Linked DNA regions of Aliamphritea hakodatensis. The protein of the gene in region 2 binds, or shares a complex with, the protein of the main gene of each other region. Links are inferred from orthologs where the notes say so. Each region holds a gene or a part of one and is shown on either strand. Other genes may lie near its edges.

The links.
Region 1: the proteins of trxB (region 2) and trxA are in contact, whole or in part, in a crystal structure (PDB 1F6M), measured with the Escherichia coli proteins. The link is inferred for Aliamphritea hakodatensis from one-to-one orthologs.

What each region holds. Positions count from the first base shown.
Region 1 is NZ_AP025281.1:4,748,139-4,751,266, reverse strand. What follows is about bases 1-2,983. They hold trxA (thioredoxin TrxA), read left to right. Parts: upstream 1-1,321; coding sequence 1,322-1,645; downstream 1,646-2,983. Other genes in these bases: rho (transcription termination factor Rho), read left to right, coding at 1,867-2,983; PCI15_RS21460 (Ppx/GppA phosphatase family protein), read right to left, coding at 1-1,094. Outside these bases: more of rho, read left to right, coding at 2,984-3,126. UniProt on the Escherichia coli protein: Participates in various redox reactions through the reversible oxidation of its active center dithiol to a disulfide and catalyzes dithiol-disulfide exchange reactions.
Region 2 is NZ_AP025281.1:2,745,956-2,753,043, reverse strand. The notes cover bases 149-2,953. They hold trxB (thioredoxin-disulfide reductase), read right to left. Parts: upstream 2,123-2,953; coding sequence 1,175-2,122; downstream 149-1,174. Other genes in these bases: PCI15_RS23725 (DNA translocase FtsK), read left to right, coding at 2,422-2,953; aat (leucyl/phenylalanyl-tRNA--protein transferase), read right to left, coding at 383-1,093; PCI15_RS12720 (arginyltransferase), read right to left, coding at 149-386. In the rest of the region: more of PCI15_RS12720, read right to left, coding at 1-148; more of PCI15_RS23725, read left to right, coding at 2,954-5,385; outer membrane lipoprotein periplasmic chaperone LolA, read left to right, coding at 5,389-6,078; PCI15_RS12690 (replication-associated recombination protein A), read left to right, coding at 6,078-7,088.

The DNA.
Region 1 (3,128 bases), 2.0 Mb from region 2 along the record:
AGCATGTTCTGGTATTCCGTATCCTGTAGCTGCCAGTCCTTACGCACCTGGGTCAGTGCAATCAGCGCTGTCTGCTCGACCCGCAGGGCGTGTTCCTTATCAACATGGTAGCGGTTCATCAGGGCATTGATACTGCGCTCACGGACATCCTCATGATGCAGCCTGCCGGTCATGTCATACAACAGGCCTTCCCTTAATGCGCCGGCTGAATAATGCATTTCCTTAATGCCCAGCGACTCAAAGGCGGCCGATAATATGGCAACACCTGCGGCAATCACCGCTTTACGCTGATCCTTGATACCCGGTATGCAAAGCTCATCGCTATGACTGAACTCAAGTATCCGTGTCCGTAAACGTTTCAGTGCTTTTGCAGTGATCGCATTTTCACTATAGCCGGATTCAAGGCAGGCCTGCCAGATAGCTTTAACGGTGCCGGAAGAGCCCACACAGTGTTGCCAGCCCTGACGCTTATAGCGCCGTTTAATGGCTAACAGCTCGCGTAATGCGCCGAAAACAGCCAGTTGGAAATTTTTTTCACTGATGATGCCGTCTTTAAAGTAGCGTTTACTGAAACTGACGCAGCCCATTTCCAGGCTTTCCAGTTCCAGTGGTTCGAAGCGTTCACCAATGATAAATTCCGTGCTTCCGCCGCCGATATCAATAATCAGGCGGGAACCGGATTCCGCTGCCAGCGTGTGTTCGACGCCGAGATGAATCAGCCGTGCTTCTTCAATGCCGGCAATGACTTCAATCGGGCGTCCCAGTACAGATTCAGCCTTAACAATGAAATCCTGGCTGTTAACTGCCTCGCGCAACGCATTTGTAGCAACGGCACTGACCGCCCCTGATGGCAGCCCCTTTATCCGTTCTGCAAAGCGTTGCAGGCATTCCAGCCCCCGTTGCTGAGCAGCGTCACTGAGCACGTTGTTGTCATCCAGTCCGGCGGCTAACTGTACTTTTTCAGATAAAACATCAATCGGGTGTAATTCGTCCTGATCAAGCTTTGCTATAACGATATGAAAGCTGTTTGATCCAAGGTCAATGGCGGCCATTAAGGTGTCCTGGCTGGCCACTAAAGCGTTATCCTGCGGCATATCGGGGATTGTCCAATAGCTGTTTTGTTGTATGTCAGTTTATCAAAAACTCATTTGTATGTGAGAATTTAGGCTTGATGCAGGCTGTTTTAATCTTCTGATGGCTGTCTGAGATCAGTTGTTTTTGCCGGTAACCGGCTGCTGTAAAGCTGAGTATTCACATTTGTTTGTTTTGAGTGGTATTATCGGGGCCATTATTGACAAGAATCTCCCTGTGAGGCTTTTTTATGAGTGATATTATCAATGTAACCGACGCATCCTTTGAAGAGGATGTTCTCAAGTCTGAAGCGCCTGTACTGGTGGATTATTGGGCTGAGTGGTGCGGACCATGCAAAATGATCGCGCCAGTTCTGGAAGAGATTGCAAAAGAATACGAAGGTAAGCTGAAAGTCTGCAAGCTGAACATTGATGAGAACAGTGAAACGCCGCCTAAATTCGGTATCCGCGGCATCCCTACACTGATGATCTTTAAAGATGGCAATGTTGAAGCGACCAAGGTGGGTGCGCTCTCTAAATCCCAGCTGGCCGGCTTCATCGAAACCAGCCTGTAAGCGCCGGTTTTCTCTGGTTTACGGTTAGTTTTGGTTTCATTCGGGCTGTATAAAGATTGCGCGCTGAATGCTGGACTAACCGTAAACAAGCGATTATAGTTATGACTTCCAATGATCGGGATTATTGTCTGATTCCGGTTTCACATTATCAATTCAATCTAGTCTGAACGATTTCTCCAACGTTCTTTCTCAACGTGGCTACGTCCTGCAACTCTTACATTATGAATCTTACCGAACTGAAAACGAAAAGCGTTTCTGAGCTGTTAAATATAGCGAAAGAAATGGGAATGGATAACCTGGGCCGCTCCCGCAAACAAGATGTTATTTTTGCCATCCTTAAGCGTCATGCTAAAAGTGGTGAAGATATTTATGGCGATGGCGTGCTGGAAATTTTACAAGATGGATTTGGTTTCTTACGCTCTGCAGACAGCTCTTATCTGGCTGGGCCTGACGATATTTACGTTTCTCCAAGCCAGATTCGTCGTTTTAACCTGCGTACAGGTGACACGATTTCAGGCAAGATTCGTCCGCCTAAGGACGGCGAGCGCTATTTTGCGTTGCTGAAAGTTGACAAGATTAACTTTGATAAGCCGGAAAACGCTAAGAACAAGATCCTGTTCGAAAACCTAACGCCACTGTTCGCACAGGACCGTCTGAAAATGGAACTGGGTAACGGCAGTACTGAAGATCTGACCGCCCGTGTCATCGATCTTGTCTGCCCAATGGGTAAAGGTCAGCGTGCTTTGCTGGTGTCTCCGCCAAAAGCGGGTAAGACCCTGATGCTGCAAAACATTGCTAACTCCATCACCCGTAACAACCCTGAAACCCATCTGATTGTACTGCTGATCGATGAGCGTCCTGAGGAAGTAACCGAAATGCAGCGTACTGTACGCGGCGAAGTGGTTGCCTCAACGTTCGATGAGCCGCCGTCACGTCACGTACAGGTTGCTGAGATGGTGCTGGAAAAAGCCAAGCGTCTGACTGAGCACAAGAAGGATGTGGTTATCCTGCTGGATTCCATTACCCGTCTGGCCCGTGCGTACAACACAGTGATTCCTTCTTCCGGTAAAGTACTGACCGGTGGTGTGGATGCTCACGCACTGGAACGTCCTAAGCGCTTCTTTGGTGCGGCACGTAACATTGAAGAAGGCGGCAGCCTGACCATCATTGCAACCGCACTGGTTGATACCGGTTCGAAGATGGATGAAGTTATCTTTGAAGAATTTAAAGGTACCGGTAACTCTGAAGTACATCTGGACCGCAAAGTTGCAGAAAAGCGTGTTTACCCGGCCTTTAATATTCGCCGCTCCGGTACCCGTCGTGAAGACTTGCTGACGGATGAGGACGAGCTGCAGCGGATGTGGATTCTGCGTAAGCTGCTGGATCCGATGGAAGATTCCGCTGCCATTGAGTTCGTTCTGGACAAGCTTAAAGACTTCAAGACGAATGATGAATTCTTCCTGTCAATGAAGCGTTCCTGATC
Region 2 (7,088 bases):
CTCTGGCTGGGAGGGTACATGTCACCATCGGAATGTCTGGCTTCAATGTAGCGGGCATAGAGATCATAGTATTCGTCGGTAAAGCGGGGGGCTGACTGGCTGATCAGTAAATCACTGTTACGGTTCCAGATCCGCTGCTGGCTTTTGCTGCGGTGAAACTCCCGTACCGGAATGCGGACTGAAATGCATGCCTGACAGTGGTTACAGTAAGGGCGGTAGATATGTTTGCCGCTGCGTCGAAAACCAAGGTCAGACAGCTGGCTGTAGGCGTCAGTGGCAATAATTTCGTGGGGATCCACAAACAGTGTCTTTGCCTGAACGCCGTCCAGATAGCTGCACTCATGCTCCGGCGTAGTATAGAAGTGTAACGTTTTGAGATTCGTCACTGGCTGCTCACTATGTCGTCTGTTGCCAAATCGAATTGCCAGGGATGTGTGCAGGGTATATCCAGATAGCGATCAAGATAGTGCTTAAATTCCGTTCTGGGGATGACCTCTGCTCCCAGGCTCGCCAGGTGATCGTTGTAAACCTGACAGTCAATTAAAGCATAGCCCCATTTTTGCAGTTGTTTGGCAAAAAATACGTAGGCAATTTTCGATGCATCCGTGCGACGGCTGAACATCGACTCACCGAAAAACAGCTTGCCGATGGCGATACCGTAGAGGCCGCCGATCAGTTGGCCATCTTCACGGACTTCTACAGAATGTGCGTGGCCCAGGTGATGAAGGTTTAAATATGCCTGCTGAATATCTTCGGTGATCCAGGTTTCCGGCTGGCCGGGCCTCGGCTGAGCGCAGGCGTTGATGACCGCCGCAAAGTCATTATTAAAACTGACGTCAAATCCTCCGCGGCGGATCCGTTTGCGCAGGCTTTTCGACAGGTGGATGGCTTCAGGGCGCATCACGCAGCGGGGGTTGGGTGACCACCAGAGGATAGGCTCATCATCAGCAAACCAGGGGAAAATACCTCGGCGGTAGGCGTTTAACAGCCTTTCCGGGCTGAGGTCGGCACCTGCGGCGAGCAGGCCATTGGGGTCGTCCAGTGCTTCTTCAATGGGTGGAAAGCTGCAATCGGGGGTAAGCCAGGGGATCATAGTGACGGGTATTAATCCTGATTAAAAAATAACGGCGTCCTGAAAGACGCCGTTAATGTATAGCAAAAAGCCTGATAAAGATCAGTTATCCAGGAAGGTTTCTGCGTCCAGCGCGGCCATGCAGCCAAAACCTGCAGATGTGATTGCCTGGCGGTAAACGTGATCGGCCACATCGCCGGCAGCGAAAACGCCGGGTACTGATGTCTGGGTGGCATTGCCGCTGGTGCCTGAGTTGATGGTCAGGTAGCCATCTTTCATATCCAGCTGACCTTCAAAGATACCGGTATTTGGCTGGTGGCCAATGGCAATAAATGCACCCTCAAGTTCCAGCTCCTGAGTGCTGTCATCGAGTTTGTTTTTAATCCGGATGCCGGTCACGCCCATATCGTCGCCCAGCACTTCATCCAGGGTGTTGTTCCAGATGATATTAATGTTGCCGTTTTTCGCCCGGTCGAGCACTTTATCCTGCAGAATTTTCTCAGCGCTGAAACTGTCGCGACGGTGAATCAGGGTGACTTCTGCGGCGATGTTGGAGAGATACAGGGCTTCTTCAACCGCAGTGTTGCCGCCGCCAATCACCGCGACTTTTTTACCCCGGTAGAAAAAACCATCACAGGTAGCGCAGGCACTGACGCCTTTACCCATGAAGGCTTCTTCTGAAGGCAGACCGAGGTATTTGGCTGATGCGCCGGTGGCGATGATCAGGGCGTCACAGGTGTACTCGCCCATATCGCCAACCAGGCGGAAAGGTCGCTGGGTCAGCTCGGTCGTATGAATATGATCGAACAGTACCTGAGTATCGAATCTTTCGGCATGGGCCTGCATGCGCTGCATCAGTTCAGGCCCTTGCACGCCGTCAACATCGCCGGGCCAGTTATCGACGTCGGTCGTGGTTGTCAGCTGGCCGCCGGCCTGCATACCGGTAATGACAACCGGGTTCAGGTTGGCGCGCGCAGCATACACTGCAGCGGTGTAACCGGCCGGGCCAGAACCAAGAATAATAAGGCGGTGATGTTGTACTTCACTCATAAGGAATGTCCACTCAGATAGCTGGGTAAAAGCCAGGGGGAAGTCAGGCGGATCAATGACGGTAACGCATGTGCCTGAGGCCGCTCTGCCGGTTATCAGTCCGGCGAATAATCTGGCATAAAATCAGTGGCCTATTATGCCTGTTTTCCGTTTAGAGACAAATTGTCCGGGATCAATTCGGTCAGTGGCCATAAAACACCTGTTTAAGGGCTAATTAATTACTACAGGCTGTGGGGCTGGGGACGCAATTATGCTATTTTTCGGGTATATGTTTTATGTTTGTGTGTGAGGGAATTTCGTTGAGTCAAAACAATCAGTTAAGCACCGAATCTTTTACAGATCTTGTCGCCCGGGTGATGAAAGAAGGCGGCATCATACTCTGGATCGGTTTAGCTGTTTTTATGCAGTTAGCGATGTTTGGCTATGACAGGCGGGACTCCGGCTGGTCCCATTTAGGCTATCAGCCTGAAGCGCGTAATTTTACCGGGCAAACCGGTGCCTGGCTGGCGGATCTGCTGTTTTCCATGGTGGGGGTTGCTGCCTGGATTGTGCCTGCACTGCTGATGTATCCGGCCATAAAATTTTTCTTCCGTAAGCAGGCGACACTGGTGGATGCTATTCCGTTTGTGATGGTGCGTTTAGTCGGGCTGGTGCTGTTCCTGTGTTGTCTGGCGACCCTGGCTGCAACGCATCTATCCAATGCCGGTGATGCTCTGCCGTTCAGTATGGGCGGGGTGATCGGCCAGGCTATTTCTGATTTAACGGTCAGCCTGTTCAGCCTGGTGGGCGGTACCGTCGTTCTCTGGACGCTGCTGTTATTTGCCCTGACCCTGTTTCTTGAAGTGTCCTGGGTAGCGGTGCTTGAAGGGATGGGGCGGTTTGCCCTGAATCTGACTGATAAAGTCTTAGGCCGGGACGTTGCCCGCGAAGAGGTGGCTCAGGAGCATACTGCCGTCGATTCTGAGATTGCCTATCAGCCTGAAATGGTTGCTAAACCACTGCCAATCGTTGAGGAGCCGCCGGTTCAGGAAACGTCAGTACCTGAGTCAGAATTTGCCATTGAAGAGCGCCCGTCGGCGCTGGATAAACTGAAGTCCCTGTTTTCCCGTCAGCGTGACTCAGCAGAACATGACGATTCTGCTATCACTGACTCAGTGCCGGGTGCTCAGGAAGGTGGACGCCGCGAACCGAGCTTTAATCTGGAACAGCCCCGGGGAGAGGACCTTAATGATCCGTTATTTGCGCCCCTTGATCAGCAGCCACGGCGGGCCGAACAACAGCAGGATCTGAATTTACGACCAGAGCCTGCAGCGGCACCTCGCCGCCCGGCCGATGCACGGCCGCCGTCGCAACGGCCTCAGCCGGCGGCAGAGCAAGCGCCGCAGCCAGTGGGGGATATTTTACAGAGGGCAGTGCCGCAGCGGGAGACCGTGCCGCCTCAGGATACACTGCACCGTCCGGAACAGGCATCACCCCGTCAGGCAGCCGTGCAGCCAGCAGCGCAGCCTAACCCAGAACCCCGTCAGGTTGCGCCAGCTGAAACGGAGATTGATCCGGATTCTGTACCCATTGTCGGGATGGAAACAGCAGTACCCTCTGCGCCTGCAGCATCTGTTGCGCCTGCCGCTCAACAGACGGCATATGTTGAGAGCGAGCAGCGCAAGGGTGTAAAAATTGTGCCTTTATCAGAAACCCACGTGCCGATGAAAGATAACGAGCTGGGTTTGGATAAGGCTGCAATGACCAAGCGCCGTCAGCCCCGCCGTAAGATTCCTTCAATGGATCTGATGGACCCGCCTGAGCTGAAGCAGGGTCATTGTTATACCGATGAGCAGCTGGAGCAGATGTCCCGCCTGTTGGAAAGCAAACTGAAAGACTTTGGCATTGTTGCCGAAGTGGTAGAGGTGAATCCAGGCCCGGTGATTACCCGCTTTGAGTTACAGCCTGCACCCGGTGTGAAAGCCAGCCGGATCACTAACCTGGCGACAGATCTGGCCCGTTCCATGGCTGTGATGAGTGTGCGGGTGGTTGAAGTTATCGCTGGTAAGTCAGTCATCGGCATCGAAATACCAAATGAAGAGCGCCAGATGGTGCGGCTCAGTGAAGTACTTAATTCCAAGCCTTACATTGAGGCATCGTCCAAGCTGACACTGGGTCTGGGTAACGACATTGCCGGTAACCCGGTGGTTGCCAATCTGGCGAAAATGCCTCACCTGCTGGTAGCCGGTACTACCGGTTCCGGTAAGTCAGTCGGGGTTAATGCCATGCTGCTTAGTCTGTTGTACAAGGCTACCCCTGAAGAAGTACGTCTGATGCTGGTTGACCCCAAGATGCTTGAGCTTTCCATTTATGAAGGCATACCGCACCTGCTGGCACCGGTTATTACTGATATGAAAGAAGCCGCCGGCGGTTTGCGCTGGTGTGTGGCGGAAATGGAACGCCGCTATCGGATCATGGCTAAGATGGGCGTCCGTAATATTGCCGGATTTAACGATAAGCTGCAGGAGGCCCGGGACCGCGGTGAGCCGCTGCTGGATCCTCTGTGGAATCCTGAGGAAGAAGGCTTGCCTGCTGATTCGCCGGCACCTTATCTGGAATCTTTCCCGTACATCGTGGTCTGTATCGATGAGTTTGCTGACATGATGATGGTCGTGGGTAAGAAAGTTGAAGAACTGATTGCCCGTATCGCTCAGAAAGCGCGGGCAGCCGGTATCCACCTGATCCTGGCGACCCAGCGACCATCTGTTGATGTTATAACCGGTCTGATTAAAGCCAACGTGCCGACCCGGATAGGTTTCCAGGTGTCATCAAAAATTGATTCACGGACGATTCTTGACCAGAGCGGCGCCGAGCACTTGCTGGGCAACGGTGACATGCTGTATCTGCCGGCAGGCAGCAGCTTGCCGAACCGGGTGCACGGTGCGTTTGTCAGTGATGATGAAGTCCACCGGGTAGTGGAAGCCTGGAAGAAGATTGGCAGCCCTGAGTACCTGATCCATGATCTGTCAGAAATGGTTGAAGGTGGCGGTAGCAGTGGTGGCAGCTTTGGCGGTGATGATGAGCAGGATGCCTTGTATGATGAAGCAGTTGCCTTTGTGACAGAGACCCGTAAAGCGTCTATTTCATCGGTACAGCGCCGGCTGAAAATCGGTTATAACCGTGCAGCAAGAATGATAGAAACAATGGAAGCGGCAGGCGTGATTTCCAGCGCCGGCAGTAACGGTGCCCGTGAGGTGCTGGCGCCGCCTCCGCCTAAGGATTAATACATGTTAAATACGTTTGTAAAACGCGGTATACAGCTGGCCGGTGCCGTGGCACTGGCGGGCTGGGTAGGCTTTGCTTCAGCGGAAGCGGATCTGAATAAAGATGCCAGCGCTGAGCTACAGGGGCTGCTGAGCAGTTTTAACAGTCTGAGCGCTGAGTTTGAACAGGTTTCGGTGGCCGGTGACAGCCGCCGTACGGAGCAGTCACGCGGTGAGCTGGTTGTCGCTAAGCCTGACCGTTTCAGCTGGCTGGCGAAAGAACCGTTTCCGCAGCAGATTATCAGTGACGGCGAGTACATCTGGATTTATGACCCTGATCTTGAGCAGGCAACCCGTAAAAAGGCTGATCAGCAGAATGCCGGTGTACCGGCGCTGATCCTCAACGGACAGGTTGATGAGCTGAAGGCAACCTATAAAATTCGCCTGATCCATGAAGAAGGCGCGAATAAACTCTTTGAGCTTTTGCCGAAAAGTGACCAGGAGATTTTTACCCGGGTACGGTTACTCTTTACTGATGGCGTGATTGCAGAGTTGCAGCTGGAAGACTCTCTGGGGCAGCGCAGCTCAGTGCAGTTTTTTGAGCAGCAACTGAATCCGGTTATCAGTGAAACACAGTTTAGCTTTGATGTTCCCGAAGGTACCGACGTGATGTACGATCACGGCACAGAAAACGGTATTGACGGAGCAAATTAATGGCAGATCTGTTCAGCGATCTGGAAAACGAGGCTTATCAGCCACTGGCAGCAAGAATGCGGCCGGTGAAGTTAACCGATTACTGTGGCCAGCAGCACCTCCTGGGCGAGGATAAACCGCTGCGTAAGGCGCTCGAGCAGGGCGCTGTGCACTCGATGATTCTCTGGGGGCCGCCGGGAGTGGGAAAAACCACACTGGCCAAGCTGCTGGCACACCATGTGGATGCCCATTTTATTACGCTTTCCGCGGTACTCAGTGGTGTAAAGGATATTCGTGCAGCGGTTGATCAGGCGCAGCATGTAAAGGCGCAGTCCGGTCGCAAAACCATTCTGTTTGTGGATGAGGTACATCGCTTTAATAAATCGCAGCAGGATGCATTTCTGCCATTCATTGAAGACGGCACATTTCTGTTTGTCGGGGCAACGACCGAGAACCCATCGTTCGAGTTGAATAACGCATTGTTATCCCGGGCGCGGGTCTATTTACTGCGCAGTCTGAATGACAGCGATATTCTGCATTTACTGGAACGGGCCATTAATGATCCGGATAAAGGTGTGTCGCAGCAGCCGCTGATTTTCGGTGAAGGCGCGCTTAATAAGTTAGCACAGGCGGCTGATGGCGATGGCCGCCGCGGGCTGAATCTTCTGGAGATAGCTGCTGATCTGGCGGAGCGTCAGGCTGACGGCTATCACGTGGATCAGGCGGTGATCGAAGAGGTGCTTAAATCCAGTGCCCGCCGGTATGACAAACAGGGTGACCTGTTTTACGACATGATTTCTGCCTTTCATAAATCTGTCAGGGGGTCTTCACCGGACGGTGCCCTTTACTGGTATTGCCGGATGCTTGATGGTGGCTGTGATCCACTGTATGTGGCCCGCCGACTGGTGGCGATTGCCTCTGAAGACATCGGCAATGCGGATCCAAGGGCCATGCAGGTGGCGTTGTCGGCCTGGGATGCGTTCGAGCGGGTTGGCCCTGCTGAAGGGGAGCGAGCCATCGCTCAGGCAGCT